DNA from 2 places in the Burkholderia sp. BCC1999 genome. Region 2 is predicted to be linked to the other one. Evidence: riboswitches for the same ligand, from Rfam matches in the RefSeq annotation. Region 2 holds a riboswitch; the other holds the start of a gene.

Region 1 (11,143 bases), on a different contig from region 2:
CGTGCACTGGACCTACTCGGGCGTGCGCCCGCTGCTCGAAGACGAGAACGCGACGAACGCGTCGGCCGTCACGCGCGACTACCGCCTCGAGCTCGACGACGGCGCGGGCGCCCCGCTGCTGTCGGTGTTCGGCGGCAAGATCACGACGTTCCGCAAGCTCGCGGAAGAAGCCGGCGACATGCTGTGCCGCGCGCTCGGCCGCGACGCGAAAACCTGGACGGCCGGTGTCGCATTGCCGGGCGGCGACATCGCGAACGCGAAGTTCGACGTATTTGCCGGCGCGTTCGCGAAACGCCACCCGTGGCTGCCCGCCGCGCTCGCCCGCCGCTATGCGCGTGCGTACGGCACGCGCGCGGAGCGCGTGGTCGACGGCGCGACGTCGCTCGCCGATCTCGGCGCCGAAATCGCGCCGGGCATCCACGACGCCGAACTGCGCTACCTGCGCGACGCCGAATGGGCGACCTGCGCGCAGGACGTGCTGTGGCGCCGCTCGAAGCTCGGCCTGCACGTCGCGCCAGGCACGCTCGATACGGTGACGGCCGCCGTCGACGCATGGTTCGCCGCCGCGCACGCGCCGCACGCGTGATCCGAATGCAGTTGCAGTTGTCTTACCGACGTTGACTCACCGACGCGCCGCCCCACATGCGGCGCGCATCACAACTAGGCCAATTCACGGATGGAGATGAGAGACATGCAGGACCAGTACATCCTCGCGCTTGACCAGGGCACCACGAGTTCCCGCGCGATGCTGTTCGATCGCCAGGGCAATATCGTATCGATCGCCCAGAAGGAATTCGAACAGATCTACCCGCAACCCGGCTGGGTCGAGCACGACCCGCAGGAAATCTGGTCGACGCAAGCCGGCGTCGCCGCTGAAGCCGTCACGCGCACGGGCATGAACGGCACGTCGATCGCCGCGATCGGCATCACGAACCAGCGCGAAACGACCATCGTCTGGGACCGCGAGACGGGCCAGCCCGTCTACAACGCGATCGTCTGGCAGGACCGCCGCACGGCCGACTTCTGCGACTCGCTGAAGAAGCAGGGTCTCGAGGCAAAGGTGCGCGCGAAGACCGGCCTGCCGATCGACTCGTACTTCTCCGGAACCAAGATCCGCTGGATTCTCGACAACGTGCCGGGCGCACGCGAGAAGGCCAGGCAGGGCAAGCTCGCATTCGGCACCGTCGACAGCTGGCTCGTGTGGAACTTCACGAAGCACGAACTGCACGTGACCGACGTGACGAACGCATCGCGCACGATGCTGTTCAACATCCACACGCGCGAATGGGACAACGAGCTGCTCGAACTGCTCGACATCCCGCGCAGCATGCTGCCGGAAGTGAAGGCCTCGTCGGAAATCTACGGCCACACGAAGACCACCGTGTTCGCGTCGAAGATCCCGCTCGCGGGCATCGCCGGCGACCAGCAGGCGGCACTGTTCGGCCAGATGTGCACGACGTCGGGCATGGTGAAGAACACCTACGGCACCGGCTGCTTCCTGATGATGAACACCGGCGACAAGCCGATCGAATCGAAGAACAACCTCGTCACGACGATCGCATGGCAGGTCGGCGACGACGTGCAGTACGCGCTCGAAGGCAGCATCTTCATCGCGGGCGCGGTCGTGCAGTGGCTGCGCGACGGCATGGGCATCATCAAGAGCGCGGCTGAAATCGAAGCGCTCGCCGCGAGCGTGCCGCACACCGACGGCGTCTACCTCGTGCCCGCGTTCGCCGGCCTCGGCGCACCGCACTGGAACGCACGGGCACGCGGTTCGGTATTCGGCGTCACGCGCGGCACGACCTCCGCGCACCTCGCACGCGCGGCACTCGATGCGATCGCGTACCAGTCGCTCGACGTGCTGGCCGCGATGGAAGCCGATTCGGGCATCAGCATCGGCGAGCTGCGCGTCGACGGCGGCGCGAGCGCGAACGACCTGCTGATGCAGTTCCAGGCCGACCTGCTCGGCGTCGATGCGGTGCGTCCGCAGATCACCGAGACGACCGCGCTCGGCGCGGCCTACCTCGCGGGCCTCGCGATCGGCTACTGGAAGAACCTCGACGAAGTGCGCGACCAGTGGCAGCTCGATCGCCGCTTTGCACCGTCGATGCCGAAGGAGCAGGTCGAACGCTGCATGTCGGGCTGGCAGCGTGCGGTACGCGCGGCGAAGGCATGGGCCGACGACGCCCAGTAATCTTCAGACATCCAGACGAAATACAACAACACCGGCGGACCGCGCAACCCGCGAGTCCGCCGCGACATACGAGAGACAACCATGTCACCTTATATTGCAGAATTCATCGGCACAGCGATCCTCGTGCTGCTCGGCAACGGCGCGGTCGCAAACGTGCTGCTTGCAAAGACCAAGGGCAAAGGCGCGGACCTGATCGTGATCGTGATGGGCTGGGCGATGGCCGTATTCGTCGCCGTCTACGTGACCGCGTCGTTCAGCGGCGCGCACCTGAACCCGATCGTCACGATCAGTCTCGCGCTCGCGGGCAAGTTCGCGTGGTCGAAAGTCGGCGGCTACATCCTCGCGCAGATGCTCGGCGGGATGGCGGGCGCCCTGCTCGTGTGGCTCGCCTATCGCCAGCACTTCGCGAGGGAAGCCGATGCCGACCTGAAGCTCGCGGTGTTCTGCACGGCGCCGGCGATCCGCAGCGTCACGCACAATGTGCTGACCGAAGCGATCTGCACGTTCGTGCTGATCCTCGGCGTGCTGTACCTCGCATCGCCGCAAGTCGGCCTCGGCGCACTCGACGCTCTGCCCGTCGGCCTGCTCGTGCTCGGCATCGGCATCTCGCTCGGCGGCCCGACCGGCTATGCGATGAGCCCCGCGCGCGACCTGTCGCCGCGCATCATGCATGCGCTGCTGCCGATTCCCGGCAAGCGCGACAGCGACTGGCGCTATGCATGGGTGCCCGTCGTCGGTCCGCTGCTGGGCGGCGCCGCGGCGGCCGGGCTGTATCTGCACCTGCATTCCACGATCTGATCGCGGTTTGAACGAAGCGCGCGGCGTTCGGCGTCGCGCGCTTCGCGCATCATCCCCCGCCACTCCCCTTCCCCTCGCCTGCCCGGCCCCCGTCGTTGACGAACTCGCGTCGCGGCGCCAGCATACCGCCAGCCCCCGCACCCTCACGACAGCGCGCGCCCGCCGCACGCATGCCGGGGAAACATGCAAGCACCGCCCCTGGCCGACAGGAGACGACACGATGGCCGCCGCCCCCGCACCTCGCCGGCGCAAACGCACCGCGCGTTTCGTCGAGATCGCACAGCTCGCGGGCGTCAGCACCGCGACCGTCGATCGCGTGCTGAATGAGCGCGGCAGCGTATCGGCGCACGCGCGCGAACGCGTCGTCGCCGCGGCGCGCACGCTCGGCGTGCCGCGTCAGCTTCCCGATGTCCGGCACGGGCTGATTCACGTCGACGTACTGCTGCCCGATACCGACACGCCGTTCTACCGACGGCTGCAGCAGGCGCTGCAGCGCGCGGTGCAGATGCTCGACCGGCGCGTCGTCGTGCACCGGGCGATCCTTCCCGCCGCCGACTGCACGCGCCTCGCCGAGCAGATCGAGCGCCCCGCGTACCGCCGCGCGGCGCTGATCGTGACTGCCGGCGATACGCCGCGCGTGCGCGATGCGCTGGCCGGCGCGATCGCGCGCGGCGAGACCGTCGTCACGATGGTCTCCGACATCGGCGGAATCGCGCGCTCGCACTACGCCGGCATCGACAACGAACGCGCGGGCCGCACGGCCGGCTACTGCATCGGCCGTCTCGCGAAGCGGCCCGGTCGCGTGCTGCTGCTCGGCGGCCGGATGGGCTATCGCGTCCACATGGATCGGATCGCCGGCTGCCGCTTCGAACTGGCGCGCGCATTCCCCGAACTGGCCTGCGACACTGAAATCGCCGAAACGCTCGATCAGGACGACCTCGCCTACAGCGCCGTCGCGAAGGCGCTGCGCGCGTCCGGCGACGTGGTCGGCATCTACAACAGCGGCGGCGGCTCGGCCGGCATCGAGGCTGCGCTGCGCCGCTTCGGCGCGGCCGGCAACGTCGTCTGGGTCGGCCACGAGATGCTCGACCAGCATCGCGCGTACATCGAGGCAGGCACGATGGACATCGCGATCGACCAGGACCCGGACGGGCAGGCGATCTCGGCGCTGCAGCACCTGATGCATGCGTGCGGCGTGGTCGAGCAGCCGCCGCCGGCCGAGCCGGTCGAGTTCCGCGTGTTCTGCTCGGCCAATGTGCGCACGAGCCCGTACCTGCAACCGGTCTAGGGCCTGCCGGGCACACCCGTTTCGCGCCCGCTCATGGAGCGTCTTCTTGCCGATTTTTCGGCAACGCCACGCATGCAGCCGGGACGGCGCCGTCCTACATTGACGGTCATTCGCCACGACGAATGCACCGGAAACGATGGCCCGACCGATGGACGCCCCGCACGCGGGCGGCACTCGGTCGCGCCGGCCGGTCGCCTGCCGTCCCGGCGTCGAACCCCGACCGAGGCCCCGTGATGACCCAACCCCTTACGTTTTCGCTGAACCGGATGAGCGCGCCGCGCTTGCCGCTCGACCGCTACGTCGCGCTGTGCCGGCGCCTCGGTGTCGACGCGATCGAGATCCGTAACGATCTCGACGGCATCGAGATCGCCGACGGCACGCCGGCCGCCGCCGTGCGCGCGACGGCCGAAGCCGGTGGCGTGACGATCCTGACGATCAACGCGCTGCAGCGCTTCGAGCAATGGAACGCCGAGCGCGCGGATGAAGCGACCGTGCTGGCCGACTACGCGGCGCAATGCGGCGCGCGCGCGCTGGTGCTGTGCCCGACCAACAGCCGCAACGATACGCGCGGCGCGGGCGAGCGCCATGCGGATCTCGTGAAGGCATTGAAGGCGCTGAAGCCGATCCTCGAAGCGCGCAACCTGCTCGGCTTCATCGAGCCGCTCGGCTTCGAGGAATGCGCGCTGCGCCGCAAGTCGGACGCGGTGAAAGCCCTCTACGACGCGGCGGGCGAACAGGTCTTCCGGCTCGTGCACGACACGTTCCACCATCACCTGTCAGGCGAGGACATCTTCTTCCCGAACCTGACGGGCCTCGTGCATATCTCCGGCGTCGAGGAAACCGGCCTGCCGGTCGACCGGATGCGCGACGGCCACCGCGTGCTGGTCGGCGGCGCCGACCGGCTCGGCAACATCCGGCAACTGCGCGAACTGCTTGCGCGCGGCTACCGCGGCGCGTTCTCGTTCGAACCGTTTGCGAGCGAGATCGCCGAGGCGGACGACATCGAAGACCGGCTGCGGGCGAGCATCGACTACGTGCGCGGCCAACTGGCGGATCGCTGATACGTCACCACCGCACGCGGCCGACACACGCCGCGTGCCGGCAAAACCCAATCAACAGGAGAACGGAATGATCGAATTCGCGTTGTTCGGCGCGGGCAGGATCGGCAAGATCCACGCGGCGAATCTCGCGCGCCATCCGGGCGCGAAGCTCAGGTACGTGATCGACCGCCATGCGCCGTCGGCCGACGCGCTCGCCCACGCGCACGGCGCGCAGGTTGCCGACATCGAACGCGCGCTCGGCGATGCGTCGGTACAGGCGGTCGTGATCGCGTCGAGCACCGACACGCACGCAGACCTCATCGTCGCGGCCGCGAACGCGGGCAAGGCCGTGTTCTGCGAGAAGCCGGTCGACCTGAGCATCGAGCGCTCGCGCGCATGCGCGGACGTCGTGCGGCGCACCGGCGTGACCTGCATGATCGGCTTCCAGCGCCGCTTCGATCCGACGTTCGCCGCGCTGAAGGCACGTGTCGAGCGCGGCGAGATCGGTGCACCGGAAATGCTGGTCGTCACGAGCCGCGACCCCGGCGCGCCGCCGGTCGACTACCTCCGCAGCTCGGGCGGCATTTTCAAGGACATGCTGATCCACGACTTCGACATGTTCCGCTGGATTCTCGGCGACGAAGCGCAGACGCTGCACGCAACCGGCAGTTGCCTGACCGACCCGGCCGTGCGCGCAGCAGGCGACATCGATTCGACCGCCGTGACGATCCGCACGCGGCGCGGGCTGCTGTGCCAGATCAACACGTCGCGACGCGCGGCCTACGGCTACGACCAGCGCTTCGAGCTGCTCGGCAGCAACGGGATGCTGCAAGCCGGCAACGTGCGGCCGACCGAGGTAAGCGCGTGGCTCGCCGGAGGTATCGCGACGGACGTGCCGGAGCCGTTCTTCCTCGAACGCTACCGGCATGCGTACGCGGCCGAGCTCGCGCACTTCGTCGACGCGCTGCGCGACGGCACGCCGGTCAGGACGACGATCGACGACGGGCTCGCCGCGCTCGAACTTGCCGAGGCCGCGATGACATCGTGGAAAACGGGGCGCGTGATCGAGCTGTAACGCGACAAGCGGCGACGGCCCGGGCAAACAGGCCGCCGCCGTCACGCAATCCGCAGCACGCCTGCATGAAGCGCGGCAACGCTACGGCCGGATCGGGCAAATTTGCCGAAACGGCGCGCGGCGCGCGCGTGAAAGCACGTATGATGACGAATTGATCGGCGTCGCCGATTGTCTGCTTTGTCACCATCATGCTCGATCACCTCATCTGCGACTGCGACGGCGTGCTCGTCGACAGCGAAGTCATTGCCGACCGCGTACTGCTTGAAACGCTGTCCGCCACGTTCCCGAACCTCGATTTCGAAGCCGCTGCCAAGTCGGCATTCGGCCAGCAGACGTCGCGCTTCCTCACCGGAATCGAATCCCGCTTCGGGATCGAAATGCCCGCGAACTTCATCGAGACCATCGAGCACAACATCGAGGTCGCGCTCGCGCAATCGCTCGCGCCGATCTCCGGCGTGCGCGACGCGCTGCTGAAGGTCACGCTGCCGGCGGCCGTGGTGTCGAACAGCCGGCTCGTGCGCGTGCGCAATTCGCTGAAGCGTGCGTCGCTCACCGAGATCTTCGGCGAGCGCGTATTCAGTTCCGAGCAGGTGGCGCGGCCGAAGCCCTACCCCGACGTCTACCTGCATGCGGCGCACACGCTCGGTGTGGCGCCGGAGCGCTGCATCGTCGTCGAGGACAGCGTATCGGGGCTGAATGCCGCGCGCGCGGCCGGGATGAAGACGATCGCGTTCGTCGGCGCGAGCCACATCCCCGACAACTACGCGGACGCGCTGCGCGCGATGGGCATCACGCGGATCATGCGCAAGATGGACGAACTGCCGTCGCTCGTCGAAGCCGGCATGCGAGGCGAATTCGGCGACGTGCAGTCCTGATTGTCATCCAGGCCGGGTCAGGTCACGCCGGCCTGCGACGGGTGCGCTAACGCACCCGTTTTCCCGCCGCTCAGGCCGGTTCGCAGCAGCGCTCGCGCGCGACCGCCAGCGCCTCGCGGAACTCGACGAGTTCCGCGATCGTCAGCATCGGCAGCCCGTGCCGTTGCGCGAAACGTTCGACGTCGTCGCCGCGCGTCATCGTGCCGTCCGGATTCATCAGCTCGCACAGCACGCCGGCCGGCTTCAGGCCCGCGAGAATCGACAGGTCGACCGTGCCTTCGGTGTGGCCGCGGCGCGCGAGCACGCCACCCGGTTGCGCACGCAACGGAAACACGTGGCCGGGTCGCACGATGTCGTGCGGCTTCGCGCCTTCCGCGATCGCCGCGCGGATCGTCGTCACGCGGTCGGCCGCCGACACGCCGGTATGCACGCCTTCGCGCGCTTCGATCGACACCGTGAACGCGGTGCCGTTGCGGCTTTCGTTGGTCTGCACCATCGGCGGCAGTTCAAGCGCGCGCACCGTGTCGTCCGTCAGGCACAGGCACACGATGCCGCTGCACTCGCGGATCAGCAGCGCCATCGTCTCGGGCGTGATGCGCTCGGCGGCAACGATCAGGTCGGCTTCGTTCTCGCGGTCGTGGTCATCCTGCAGCACGACCGCACGGCCTGCGCGCATGGCGTCGAGCGCAGCGGCGATGCGCGGCGGCACCGGTTCGGAATCCAGCAACGGGAGATCGGCAAAGGCGTCGGCCGGTGCCGACGAAAGGGACATCAAGGACATGTGAAACGCTCCTCGCAAATACGATTTGGGCGAAAAACGTTCCAGGGCATTGCAAACAGACAGAACGACAACCCGCTTCGCACGCATCGCGAAGCAGCCCTGACGGACATGACTATCTGCACATCTTCTCTCATCCGGACTATGACCGTCGGCTCTGGCATTCGACCAGATCTGCTGACCCCGCGCGGATGCGCGGGCGCTCGCGGGCTCGCCGGCTTACGCCAGCCTACCGCCGGTGGGGAATTTCACCCCGCCCTGAAGACGCACTGATTGCCGGACGGGGGTACCCCATCAACGGCGGGCCAAGCATACAACAGCTGCGCGCGACGCGCAGCGCACCACACCTAAAACCTTACTGACGACTCCGTCTAACGGCATCGTCCGAACGGCCGACCACCCGGCCACGCTTCCGCGCTCCCGCGAGACGGCGGGAAAGCGACCGTTCCGCTCCAGCCGTGCGGTCAGTGAGCCGCGTGCGCCGCGTCGGGCACGAGCCACCGCGGCGGCACCTCGGGGCTCACCGTCACGCGGAACGCGCGCGCTTCGCTGTCGCCCGGGTTACGCAGGCTGTACGGCTGATCGGCATCGAACACGATCGCGTCGCCGGTCGCCAGCAACTGGCGGCGGTCATGCACGCTGACTTCGAGCGTGCCCTCGCTGACGACGAGGTTGACCGTCGTGCCGGGCGCGCGGCGCGCGCCGGGCTCCGTATGCAGCGGCGCGATCCGCAATTCGTGGAACTCGGCCGCGGCCGGCTCGCCTTCCGGATACAGCGCGCGGGCCGAGAAACGGCCGTTCGAGCTGACGACGCGCGACGCGCGTTCGGCCGCCAGGTGCTCGAAGCCGTTCACCGCATGGCGGCGCAGGAACGCGGCGACCGACACCTTCAGCGCCGCGGCGATCTTGCAGAGCACTTTGATCGACGGCACGCTGCGCGCCGATTCGATCTGCGCGAGCATCGCGCGCGACACGCCGGACAGCCGCGCGAGCGCATCGAGCGACAGTTGCCGCTCGGCGCGCAAGCGCGCGAGGTTCACGCCGACGACCTGCTCGAGGACGTCGAGCGACGCGGACGCGCGCAGGTCGGCAGCGTTGCCGGACTCGAAGGAAGACACGTCGCGCACGAGCGCCAGGGATGAAGACATAGCATTGCCTCCGGGCCGCTGCGCGGCCCTGCGTATGGGGTAAGCCGGGATCGGAATCGCGTTGCGCCAGCCATGGCGCGTATCGAGACGCTATCACCCGGCCTTGCACGGGCAAACGAAGTTATCTTCACACCGTTATCAGCATCGCGGAGGAATGCGTTTCTCGCGAACCTTTTCCTGCCGCTATCGCGTCGCTCACTGCGCCGCCGGCGCCGCGCCGCGTGCCGGGCCGCGCGCGTCGAGCCGCATCGCGAACCACGTGACGACGAGCGCCGCGAACGTCACCGCGACGGCGACCCACGGCAGCGCGTCGAGCGCGAAGCCGTGCTCCAGCGCAAGGCCGCCGAGCCACGCGCCGCCCGCGTTGCCGACGTTGAACGCGCCGATGTTCAACGTCGATGCGAGATGCGGCGCGCTCGCGGCCTTCTCGACCACGCGCGCCTGCAGCGGCGGCACTGTCGCGAACGCGGCGATCCCCCAGACGAATACGGTGACGGCGGCCGCGACCGGCAGGTGGCTCGTCTTCGCGAACACGGCCATCACGGCCATCAGCGCGACGAGGATCGCGATCAGCGACGGCATCAGCGCACGGTCGGCAAGCTTGCCGCCGAGCGTGTTGCCGATCGTCAGCCCGGCGCCGAACAGCACGAGGATCAGCGCGACCGCGCGCGGCGAGTAGCCCGACACGGTTTCCAGAATCGGCGCGATGTACGTGAACACGACGAACACGCCGCCGAAACCGAGCACCGTCATCAGCAGTGCGAGCCACACCTGCGGCTCCTTCAGCACGCGCACCTCGTGGCCGAGGCCGACCGGCCCGCTGTCGTGACGGTTCGGCACCAGCGCGGCCACGCCGCCGAGCGCCAGCACGCCGAGCGCGGCAACGATCCAGAACGACGCGCGCCAGCCGAGCAGCTGACCGACGAACGTGCCGAACGGCACGCCGAGCACGTTCGACAGCGTGAGCCCCGTGAACATCAGCGCGATCGCGCTCGCGCGCTTGTCGGCCGGCACGAGCGACGCGGCGACCACCGCGCCGATCCCGAAGAACGACCCGTGCGCGAACGACGTGACGACGCGCGCGACCATCAGCATCGCGTAGCCTGACGCGGTCGCGCACAGCACGTTGCCGACGATGAAGATCGCCATCAGCAACTGCAGCGCGGCCTTGCGCGGCATGCGGCTCGTCAGCACCGCGAGCAGCGGCGCGCCGGCCGCGACGCCGAGCGCATAGCCGGTCACGAGCAGGCCGGCCGACGGCAGCGACACGGCGAGGTCGTGCGCGACCTCGGGCAGCAGGCCCATGATGATGAACTCGGTGGTGCCGATGGCGAAGGCGCTGATCGCGAGCGCCAGTAACGGGATGGGCATGACGTTCTCCGGAAGGCGGCGGACGCGACGCCCGATTGGTGCCGCACCGCACAAAAGGCAGGATGTGCGCATTGTCCCGAAGATGCCGATATTTGATAATTGGCGTGGCGTTTGAACCATTTTCAAATATTTCTGGAAAATCGCATGGATCGACTGGGCGATATCCGGCTGTTCGTCGAGGCGGCCGAACTGGGCAGCCTGTCCGCCGCCGGGCGCAAGCTGAATCTCACGCCGGCCGCCGCGAGCGCGCGCCTCGCCAAGCTCGAGGCGGCGGTCGCTACCCGGCTGTTCGACCGTTCGACCCGGCAGTTGCGGCTCACCGACGAGGGCCGCCTGTACCTGAACGGCTGCCGGCAGGCGTTGCAGGCGCTCGACGACGCAAACGCGCTGCTGCAGGCCGGCCGCAACGTCGTCGGCGGCCGGGTGCGGCTGTCGGCGACGTCCGATTTCGGCCGCCGCCGGCTGCTCGACTGGCTCGACGAATTCACCGCACGCTACCCGGACGTGACCTTCTCGCTGACGGCGTCCGACTCGACGGTGAACCTGTGGCAGGACGAGATCGACCTCGCGATCCGT
Region 2 (11,143 bases):
GCCAGTTCATCTCGGCCGCGCTGGCCGCGGCAACCGTCCTGCCGTGGCAGGCCGCGCACGCGGCGACGGCAACCGCCGATCTCGACCCGCGCCAGGCCGGCCGCCTGCGCGCGGATCGCGACGACGCGGCGATCCGTGCGGCAGTCGCCTACCGCTGGGTGCGCGACGGCGCGTTCACGGTCGCGATTTCGCCGCATGCACCGCCCGTGTCGACGTACGCGACCGACGCGCGCACCGTGGTCGGCGCCGATCCCGACTATGCGCAGCTCGTCGCCGACGCACTCGGCCGCACGCTCGCGCTGGTGCCGATCGCATGGGCCGACTGGCCGCTCGGGCTGACGTCCGGCAAGTACGACGCGGTGATCTCGAACGTCGGCGTGACCGAGAAGCGCAAGGAGAAATACGACTTCACGACCTACCGGCTCGGGCTGCACGGCTTCTATGTGCGCACCGGCAGCCCGATCGCGAAGATCGCGGAGCCGAAGGACGTCGCGGGCCTGCGGATCATCACGGGCGCCGGCACGAGCCAGGAGCGCATCCTGCTCGAATGGAGCAAGCGCAATGTCGCACAGGGCCTGAAGCCGGCCGAGCTGCTCTATTTCGACGACGATGCAACGGCGCGCGTCGCGCTGCTGTCGGGCCGCGCCGATGCGGAGCTGAACCCGAATGCGTCGCTCGCGTACGAGGCCGCGCGCAGCGGCAAGATCCGCCGGGTCGGCGTCGTCAACGCGGGCTGGCCCAACAATGCCGATGTCGCGATCGCGACGCGGCGTGGCAGCGGGCTCGCACCGGCGCTGACGCTCGCGACGAACGCGCTGATCGGCAACGGCCGCTACGGGCAGGCGCTTGCGCGCTGGGGCTTGCAGAGCGAGGCGATCGCGCACGCGGAGACCAATCCGCCGGGGCTGCCGTCGTTCTGAAGACCGAAGACAACCGCCCCGGCATTCCGCGACGGAAATGCCGGGGCGATTCAACTCGCGGGCTGTTTGCCTACGCGGGCAACGCCGCCTGATATCGGTCGAGTTCCGCAATCCGCGCATGAATCGCCGGAATCAGGTCGCGCCCGTAGGCCAGCGCATCGTCTAGCGGATCGAACCCGCGAATCAGGAACGTCGATACACCGAGCCGGTAATACGCGCCGAGCGCCCGTGCGACCTGTTCCGGCGTGCCGACCAGCGCGGTCGAATTCCAGCGCGCGCCGGTCAGGTTCGCGACACCCATCCACAACCGCTCGTCGAGCACGTCACCCTGCGCGGCGGCCGCCATCAGCCGCTGCGATCCCGAGTTCTGCGGCGCATGACCGGCGATCGGCTGGCCGTTCGCGACCCGCGCCGCGCGCACGCGTTCACGAATCGCCTCGGCCTTCTCCCATGCAGCCGCCTCGGTGTCCGCCACAATCGGCCGGAACGACACGCTGATGCGCGCCTTTCACGAGCGGCGACGCGCCGCGCAGCCGATAGAACGCGCCGTCGTGATCGACCGGGGCATCGGCCAGCCAGATCCGCTTGAGCACGTCGAGATATTCGCCGGTGCGGCGGTAGCGGGCATCGTGCGGCACGAAATCGCCGTCGCGCTGCAAGTCTTCATCGTCGCCGCCCGACACGACGTTCAGCGCGAGCCGGCCACCGCTGAACACATCGAGTGTCGCGATCTGCCGCGCGGCGGCCGACGGTACGATCACGCCCGGCCGGTGCGCAAGCAGGATGCGGATGCGCTCGGTCGCGGCGGCCGCGAACGACGCGACGATGAAGCCGTCCGCCGCGTTGCTGAAATGGCCGACCAGGACCTGGTCGAAGCCGGCCGCCTCGTGTGCCTGAGCGAAGCGGCGCACGTAGTCGGGCTGGACGGCCGCGCCGCCCGGTACGTCGACCTCCGCGCCGGGTGTCGCGGTGATCATGCCGATGATGTCGACTGGCATGTCGGGATGTCCTCGTGTGACTCGATCGGGAATCGAGGGAATCGGGGGAATGGACGCACGGTCACTGCGCGGCGGCCGTCTTCTGCGCGGGCACGGCGAATGCGCCCGAATACGAGCGGTCGAGCAACTTCGACGTGTCGTACGCGGCCGGAATCACGCCGGCCTTGTGCAGAAAGTCGGCCGTGTTCTGCGCATCCTTCGCTGCCGTGTCGTCGACCGGGCCGACGCGCTGCTTCGCGTTGTTGAGCCAGCGGTACGCGACGTCCGGTTCGAGCTTCGCGCGCTTCGCCCACAGGTCCGCATACTCGCGCGGATGGCTGTCGACCCACTGACGCGCGGCCACCACGCGCCGCAGGAAATCGGTGATCTCGGCACGCTTGCCCGACGCGGCCGCCTCGTTCGCCGCGACGAAACTCAGCGCGGGCATCAGCCCCTGCGCGGTCGTCACGGGCCGCGCGCCCTGCCGCAACGCGAGCGTGCTGACGAACGGCTCCCACAGCGACACGGCGTCGACCGAGCCGTTCGCGAAGGCGTTGGTCGCATCGATCGGCATCAGGTACGCGTACTTGACCGAATCGGCGCGCAAGCCCGCATGTTCGAGCGCGCGCAGCACGAGTTGCTGGCTCCACGCGCCACGCCATACGGCGATGGTCTTGCCCTGCAGGTCGGCCACGGTGCGCACGGGCGAATTCTTCGGCACGAGGATCGCGACGCCGTCGAGGCTCTGCCGCGATACCGCGACGACCTTGACCGGCGCGCCGCGCGCGGCCAGCGTCAGCAGTGCGGAATCGCCGAGGAAGCCGACGTCGATCGCGTTGCCGTTCAGGCTTTCGGCAACGGGGGCGGCGGCCTGGAAGTGCTTCCACTCGATCGTGTAAGGCAGGTCCTTCAGCACGCCGGACGCCTCCATCGACGCCTGGATGTTGAAGTAATTCTGCTCACCGACGCGCAGCGTGACGGTGTCCTTGGCAAGGCCCGGCTGCGCGGCAAGCGCCAGCAAGAGCGCCGTGACGATTCGGCTCGACAACATGATCTCCCGGAAGGTTGGCCGGCTGCCGCGCGATGGCGGCGCCGCGTGGTCCGCCGTGCGCGACGGCCGGCGGACCGGATGGAACCGGTGAAGATACGTCGATCGGCTTCATGAGACAAACGCAATATTCTGCTTTGCAAAGATGCAAATATTTTATGAAGCGAGCGCAATCGACCGTGTTCGCCATCGGCCTGCGCCGCCTGCCGTTCGAATGATTCCTCGATAGATATTTCGCGCACGAAATAAATCACGAACTATATTTCGCATACGAAATAACTACCCGAGCGAGGACGGCCATGACCTCCCAACCCATCGAGTTTTCCGCCGCCGACGGCTACACGCTGCACGGCACGCTGTGGTCGCCGGACGCCGCGCCGCGCGCGCTGGTGCTGATCCATCCGGCAACGGCCGTGCCCGAGCGGCTGTACGCGGGCTTCGCGCGCTTCCTCACCGAACGCGGCTTCGCGGCGCTGACCTACAACTATCGCGGCATCGGCGCATCGCGGCCCTCCCGCCTGGCCGCGCTGAAGTCGCGCATGCGTGACTGGATGGAGCTCGACGTGGGCGCCGCGACCGCATGGGCACGGCAGGCGTACGACGGGCTGCCGCTGCTGGCGGTCGGCCACAGTGTCGGCGGGCATGCGATCGGGCTGTCCGCCGCCACGCCGCACCTGCGCGCGGCCGTGCTCGTCGCCGCGCATGCGGGCAGCACACGGCTGATCGCGCAGGCGGCCGAACGCCTGAAGGTTCGGTTGATTTTGCGTGTGCTCGGCCCGCTGATGTCCACGCTGCTCGGCTATGTACCCGGCAAGCGGCTCGGGCTCGGCGAGGATCTGCCGGCCGGCGTGTTCCGCGAATGGAGCCGCTGGACGACGTTGCCGCACTATTTCTTCGACGATCCGACGCTCGGCGCGGCCGAGCGCTTCTCGAAACAGCAACTGCCGATCCTCGCGCTCGGTTTCGACGACGATCCATGGGCGAACCCGGCTGCGATCGGGCTGCTGGTAAGCTATCTGACCCGCGCGAAGGTCGAACGCCGCCAGATCGATCCGCACGCGGCGGGCAGCGGCCCGGTCGGGCACATGGGCTTCTTTCGCAGCCGGCCCGGCACCGTGCTGTGGCCCGACGTGGCCGACTGGCTCGCGCAGGCGCTCGACACGCCGCGCAGCGCGAGCCGTCCCTCCCTTTCCATTGCAGCCGGGAACCCAGCTTGAGCGAAGACCGACGACTGTTTTTCATGTTGAACATCGGCCAGCGGCGCGTGCAGCGCTGGATCGACCGCAAGGCCGAAACCGAGACGCGCGCGAGCGCCGCGCAGGCTGGCGCGCTGTTCTGTCTCGCCAGGCAGGATGGCGCGCTGATCGGCGAAGTCGGCGCCGCGCTGCAGCTCGCGCCGTCCGCGATGACAGGGCTCGCCGACCGGATGGCAAAGGCCGGTCTCATCACGCGTCATGCCGATTCGGACGACGGCCGCGCAACACGGCTGTACCTGACCGACGAGGGCCACGCGGCGCTCAAGCGCGCACGCGTGCTGCTGCGCGAACTGAACGGCAAGCTGTGCGACGGGTTTTCCGACGACGAACTCGATGTCGTCGCGCGCTGGCTGCACGCGTTGCAGGACCGGTTTCCGGCGGAGCGCTGAGCGGCACGCTCCCCTGCGCAACCGGCTCGCGCCGGTATCAATCGAAAGCGATTGCGATTCGCGTTTTCGATTCGATTTTCATGTTGATGCAAAGCTGACCGCCACGCCGCCGCGCGACACCATTCATCGCGCGGCGGCAGGCACACCGCACGGCGTCAGGCAGCCTGCGCAATCGCGGCGACCACGGGTTCCGCTTTCAGCGCCGCGACCTTGCCGATCGTATCGACGCACGCATGCGCGAGCTCCGCGCCCTTCACGAGGAAGTGCTCGTGGAAGTACGCGACATGCTCGGCGCCGTGGAAATGATGCGGCGTCAGCACCGCCGACAGCACCACCACGCCGGTTTCGAGCTGCACCTGCATCAGGCCGGAAATCACCGCTTGCGCGACGAAGTCATGGCGATAGATCCCGCCGTCGACCACCAGGCCGGCGCACGCGATGGCCGCGTACTTACCGGTTTTCGCGAGCAATTTGGCATGCAGCGGAATCTCGAAAGCGCCTGCCACTTCGAAGAAGTCGCAATCCGCCTGGCTCAGGTTCGCGTTGGCGAGCCCGTCGACGAACGCGTTTCGGCACTGGTCGACGATCTCCTTGTGCCAGCACGACTGGACGAAAGCGATCCGCAGAGCAGCAGTTTGGGAGGGGGAAGCAAGTTGGGTCATCGATGGGTCCTGTGTGAGTTGAATGGGCGCACAGGGACAAGCCGCGTACCTTGCGTACGCAACGAACCCCGCTCTCTCTCATCCGGACTTTAACCGTCGGCCCCGGAATCGAACCGGGTCTGCTGACCTTGCCGTGCACATGCGTGCGGGCAAGCGCTCGCGGGCTACGCGCAATCGCGCGATTACCGCCGGTGGGGAATTTCACCCCGCCCTGAGAACGTTCGCGGCACATTGGCCGCGCCGGAAATCTATCACAGTCTCGTCGTGTCGGTTCTTCAACGGCTCCGCCCGCTTCATGCGCCTGGCGCGCTCCCCGGCCGTTTCCCGCGGTCGCCCCTCCGCTCCAACCGCCCTTTTCACCGATCCGACAGAAACCCGACGGGAACCTGCCAACCGGCTTGGAATTTGAAATGATATAACATATCATTTCACGTGCTCGTCCGCCTTACGCCGTTCCACTGTGGGTGGCCAAGCCTCGCCGAGCCATGTTCCATCGGGTCACTGCGCGTCAATGACGCAACAATATATCGTATCCAGCCGTGACCCGCATCGCTCGTTATCCGATCCGATTCCAACCGATTCACCGACCATGCGCGACCTCCCTCGTTTACCGCTTCGCCCACTCTCGTCACTTTCGCTGATGCTGTTCGCCGCCGTCGCCCACGCGCAAGCCGATACGCCCGCGTCGTCGAGCTCGGCACCGGCCAGCACGCCGCTGGCGCCGATCTTCGTGACCGCGAACCCGCTCGGCGACACCGAACTGATCGCGCCGACCGTGCAGCTCTCCGGCGATGCGCTGACGCGCCGCCAGGCCGATTCGCTCGGCGAAACGCTCAACGGGCTGCCCGGTGTATCGACCACGACCTACGGGCCGATGGTCGGCCGCCCGATCATCCGCGGGATGGATGGCGACCGGATCCGGCTGCTGCAGAACGGCGTCGCGGCCTATGACGCGTCGTCGCTGTCGTACGACCACGCGGTGCCGCAGGATCCGCTGTCGATCGAACGCGTCGAAATCGTGCGCGGCCCGGCCGCGCTGCTGTACGGCGGCAACGCGGTGGGCGGCGTCGTCAACACGATCGACAACCGGATTCCGCGCGAAGCGATCCAGGGCGTGACGGGTGCGCTCGACGCGCGCTACGGTGGCGCGAATTCCGTGCGAGCCGGTGCTGCGCAGGTCGAAGGCGGCAACGGCCGCTTCGCGTTCCACGTCGACGCGTTCGACCGCGAAACGAGCAAGCTGCGGATTCCCGGCTACGCGCGCAGCAGCCAGCAACGCGCGCTCGACGGCCCCGACACGCCGCAGCCGGAAGGCAACGTGCCGAACAGCGATGGCCGTGTGCACGGCGGCGCGGTCGGTGCCTCGTACACCTGGGCCGACGGCTTCGCGGGCCTGTCGTACAGCGGCTACGAATCGAACTACGGCTCGGTTGCCGAAAGCGACGTGCGGCTGCGGATGCGGCAGGAGCGCCTCGCGTTCGCATCCGAGGTGCGCAACCTGAGCGGGCCGTTCACGAAGCTGAAATTCGATTTCGCGTACACCGACTACCGCCACAAGGAAGTCGACAACGGCGAGACGGCGACCACCTTCCGCAATCGCGGCTACGAAGCGCGCATCGAGGCGCGGCACCGCAAGATCGGCCCGTTCGAAGGCGCGATCGGCGTGCAGTTCGGCCAGAACACGTTCTCCGCGCTCGGCGACGAAATGCTCGTGCCGTCCACCCGCACGAACAGCGTCGCGCTGTTCGGTCTCGAGGAATGGCAGGTCGTTCCCGCACTGAAGCTGAGCCTCGGCGGCCGCTTCGAGCACGTGAAGGTCGACCCCGATCCGGCCGGCGTCGAGAAATTCGCGGGCGCGCAGCCGCGCGACTTCAACGCGGGCAGCCTGTCCGCCGGCGCACTGTTTTCGCTTACGCCGGTATGGTCGGTCGCCGCGAACGTCGCGTACACCGAACGCGCGCCGACCTTCTACGAGCTGTATTCGAACGGCCCGCACGATGCGACCGGCCAGTTCCTGATCGGCAACCCGAACGCATCGAAGGAGAAAGCGGTGTCGACCGACCTGTCGCTGCGCTATGCGAGCGGCCCGAATCGCGGCAGCGTCGGCGTGTTCTACAACCGCTTCTCCAACTACCTGACCGAGTACAACACGGGCCGCGTCGTGGACGACGATGGCGACCCCGTCGCGCCCGGCACCGACGGCTCGCTGAACGAGGCGATCTATCGCGGCGTGCGCGCCGAGTTCTACGGTGTCGAGCTGGACGGCAAATGGCGCGCGTTCTCGCGGCGCGGGCACACGGTCGACCTCGAACTGACGGCCGACTACACGCATGCGCGCAACGTCGACACGGGCCAGCCGCTGCCGCGCATCGCGCCGCTGCGCGCAACGCTCGCGGCCGACTACGGCTACGGCCCGTTCGGCGCACGCGCACAGGTCACGCATGCCTGGTCGCAGCATCGCGTACCCGACAACGACTTCTCGACCGACGGCTACACGTCGCTCGGCGTGATGCTGACCTACAAGTTCCGCGTCGGCCCGACGCACTGGCTCGCCTACCTGCGCGGCGACAACCTGACGAACCAGGAGATCCGCTACTCGACGTCGGTCGTGCGCGGCTTCGCGCCCGAAGGCGGCCGCAGCGTGATGGCCGGGTTGCGCACCACGTTCTGACCCTTGTACGGCTCGCGGCGCCCGCCGCGGGCTTGTCCGGCACGCCGGCGTGGCGCGCCCGTTTCCGTTCATTCACCCATTGCGCCAATCGAACTGCGCAGGCCGAACATCCATTTCGGCACCCTTCCGGGATTCGCCGAAAACGAAATTCCGGCATTCACCGATAAATCGAAACAAAATCATCTGACGATTATTAGCAAAAAGACTTTTTTGCCTCATCAATAAAACCGGTTTCAAGTTTCACATATAAACCCTTGAATCACGGGCGACCTGCGGTTTTTTGATCAGGATCAAGAACGCCCACCTGACAACGCTTTCAGCGCTAAAAAAACGAATATCAGGGTTTGCGAAGGGTAAAGAATCATCCCGTATACCCGTTAATGCCGGCACGAGCCCGTATCTGGTCGAACAATAAATTCCATTTGCCAACCACTCGCGCAGAGGCACAACGTGAAAATCGCCAGAATGAGCATCAAAACAAAACTCCTAGGCGGCTTCGGCCTGCTCGCCGCGGTCGTCGTGATCGTGTCGGGCATGGCTCTCAAGGCACTGTCCGATACGAATGCCGAGTTTTCACGCTACATGAACGGCATCAACGCACGGGCGAACCTGTCCGCGCAAATCCGCACCGCAGTCGACCGCCGCGCGATCGCCGCGCGCAACCTCGTGCTCGTGACGAAACCGGCCGACGTCGAGGTCGAACTCGCCGAAGTGAATCAGGCGCACAAGGACGTGCAGGAACGTCTCGCGAAGCTCAAGGAGATGATGGCGAACGCGACCGACACCTCGGATCGCGCGCGCGAACTGGTGGGCGACATCGCGCGCATCGAAGGCAACTACGGGCCCGTCGCGCTGCGCATCGTCGGGCTCGCGCAGGCCGGCAAGAAGGACGAAGCGACCGCCGACATCGACGACAACTGCCGCCCGCTGCTCGCGCAGCTGGTGCGCGCGACGGACGCATACGCGACCTATACGCACGAACGCGAGCTCGCGATCGCGCAGCAATTCGCGGACCGCTACACGATGGAGCGCAACCTGCTGGCCGGCATCTGCCTGATCGCGGTCGCGGTCGCCGTCGCCGGCGGCCTGTGGCTGACGCGCAAGATCACGGTGCCGATCGGCTCGGCCGTGGACGTCGCGCGCACGGTGGCGAACGGCGATCTCGGCAGCCGCATCGAGGTCAGCGGCAACGACGAAACGCGCGACCTGCTCGAAGCGCTGCGGACGATGAACGAGCGGCTGATCGGCATCGTCGGACGTGTGCGCGATTCGTCGAACAGCATCGCGCATGCGGTGAGCGAAATCGCGTCGGGCAACCTCGATCTGAGCCAGCGCACCGAGGAACAGGCCGCGTCGCTGCAGGAAACCGCCGCGACGATGGAAGAATTCACGTCGACGGTGCGACTGAACGCGGAGAACGCGCAGCAGGCGAGCACGCTCGCAGCAAATGCGTCGGAGGTCGCGCAGCGCGGCAGTTCGGTGGTCGGCCGCGTGGTCGACACGATGACGGAAATCGGCCAAAGCTCCTCGAAGATCGCCGACATCACGGGCATCATCGAAGGCATCGCGTTCCAGACCAACATCCTCGCGCTGAACGCGGCCGTCGAAGCCGCACGCGCGGGCGAACAGGGCCGCGGCTTTGCGGTCGTCGCGAGCGAGGTGCGCAGTCTCGCGCAGCGCTCGTCGACGGCAGCGAAGGAAATCAAGGAACTGATCTCCGCGTCGGTGCAGACGATCCAGGACGGCTCGGCACTCGCGGGCGAAGCCGGCAAGACGATGTCCGACGTCACGCAGGCCGTCGCGCGCGTGACGGACATCATGGGCGAGATCGCGGCCGCATCGGCCGAGCAGAGCCGCGGCATCGACCAGGTGAACCTGACGGTCACGCAGATGGACGAGACGACGCAGCAGAACGCGGCACTCGTCGAGCAGGCTGCGGCCGCATCGAAGTCGCTCGAGGCGCAGGGTCGCGAGCTGTCCGAAACGGTAGCGGCATTCCGGATGCCGTCCGGTACGCACGCGACGTCGCCGGGTGTGCATGCGCACGAAGCCGGCACGCATCACTGGCAGCCGGCCGCCGTGTAACCGGCACGGCCAGGAGACGACGATGCGCACGCTGTTTCGCTTGCCTGCCTGCGTTGCGCATGCGCGCACCGCGCGATGCGCGGCCGCGCGTGGCACGCGATGCAGCTGCGTATCGTCGTCGTTCGGCACGCCCCGCATGCACGCGCGACGTCGCGCGTCGCCGATCCGCGCCGTGCATTCACGGCACGCGTACGTGTAGGTTCTCCTCACGCCATTGCGCACACTGCGTTTGCCCTGTCGCGCAAGTTTCGATCCCGCCCGTGTATCGCGCGATGCCATATCGACGTCGTGGAAATCCCGCTGCATTCGCACCCGCACCGCTCGCCGATACAGACTTTTAAAACGAACGAATGGCGAGTATGCTTAAAAAAGCACTCCCCGTTCGGACGGCGAATCGCATGCCCTGACTCCCGTCCGTTCGCATTGCGGCCCCATCGCAACGCGCACCGCGCGCCGATGGCGGCGTCTGCTTCTCGCGCCCTGGCCGCACGAACCTTCCCCCAACAATCGATAGGAGAGCTGGTGAGCCGACTCGTCGTCGTATCCAATCGCATCGCAGATCCCCGTAAAGCCGCGGCCGGTGGCCTCGCGGTCGCCGTGAAGGACAGCCTGCAGGAAACCGGCGGCGTATGGTTCGGCTGGAGCGGCAGGCTGCGCGGCGGCGACGATCAGCCCACGCATGGCGACGAGGTGCAGATCCAGAACGTCGGCGGCATCCAGCTTGCGACGATCGATCTCGATCCGCAGGATTACGACGCGTACTACCTCGGCTATTCGAACAACGTGCTGTGGCCGGTGTTTCACTACCGGCTCGATCTCGCGCAATTCGACCGGCGTTTTGCCGACGGCTACCGGCGCGTGAACCAGTTGTTCGCGCGCAAGCTGCGCACGCTGCTACGGCCCGACGACACCATCTGGGTCCACGACTACCAGCTGATTCCGCTCGCGGCCGAGCTGCGGGCGATGGGCTGCACGAATCCGATCGGCTTCTTCCTGCACATCCCGATGCCGCCGCCGCCGATCATGGCCGCGATCCCGGAACACGAATGGCTGATGCGCTCGCTGTTCGCATACGATCTCGTCGGCTTCCAGACCGAATCGGACCTGCTCCACTTCGAGCACTACGTCGAAGCGG

The links. Region 2 has a riboswitch for FMN ahead of U5809_RS04340 (6,7-dimethyl-8-ribityllumazine synthase). Riboswitches for the same ligand answer to the same signal wherever they lie in the genome.
Region 1: another riboswitch for FMN. It lies ahead of ribB (3,4-dihydroxy-2-butanone-4-phosphate synthase); the one in region 2 lies ahead of U5809_RS04340 (6,7-dimethyl-8-ribityllumazine synthase).

Annotation. Positions count from the first base shown of each region.
Region 1 covers NZ_CAJPHP010000016.1:89,742-100,884, reverse strand. The annotation lists gene glpD (glycerol-3-phosphate dehydrogenase) at 1-586, shown strand, start outside; gene glpK (glycerol kinase GlpK) at 692-2,194, shown strand; gene U5809_RS23180 (MIP/aquaporin family protein) at 2,276-2,992, shown strand; gene U5809_RS23175 (LacI family DNA-binding transcriptional regulator) at 3,213-4,280, shown strand; gene U5809_RS23170 (TIM barrel protein) at 4,514-5,341, shown strand; gene iolG (inositol 2-dehydrogenase) at 5,409-6,395, shown strand; gene U5809_RS23160 (HAD family hydrolase) at 6,584-7,270, shown strand; gene ribB (3,4-dihydroxy-2-butanone-4-phosphate synthase) at 7,341-8,051, opposite strand; FMN riboswitch at 8,170-8,318, opposite strand; gene U5809_RS23150 (helix-turn-helix domain-containing protein) at 8,513-9,196, opposite strand; gene U5809_RS23145 (MFS transporter) at 9,392-10,567, opposite strand; gene U5809_RS23140 (LysR family transcriptional regulator) at 10,712-11,143, shown strand, end outside.
Region 2 covers NZ_CAJPHP010000002.1:311,761-322,903, reverse strand. The annotation lists gene U5809_RS04365 (ABC transporter substrate-binding protein) at 1-920, shown strand, start outside; partial or broken gene U5809_RS04360 (LLM class flavin-dependent oxidoreductase) at 991-1,918, opposite strand; gene U5809_RS04355 (ABC transporter substrate-binding protein) at 1,980-2,948, opposite strand; gene U5809_RS04350 (serine aminopeptidase domain-containing protein) at 3,245-4,162, shown strand; gene U5809_RS04345 (MarR family winged helix-turn-helix transcriptional regulator) at 4,159-4,590, shown strand; gene U5809_RS04340 (6,7-dimethyl-8-ribityllumazine synthase) at 4,746-5,252, opposite strand; FMN riboswitch at 5,319-5,475, opposite strand; gene U5809_RS04335 (TonB-dependent receptor) at 5,893-7,923, shown strand; gene U5809_RS04330 (methyl-accepting chemotaxis protein) at 8,389-10,008, shown strand; gene otsA (alpha,alpha-trehalose-phosphate synthase (UDP-forming)) at 10,531-11,143, shown strand, end outside.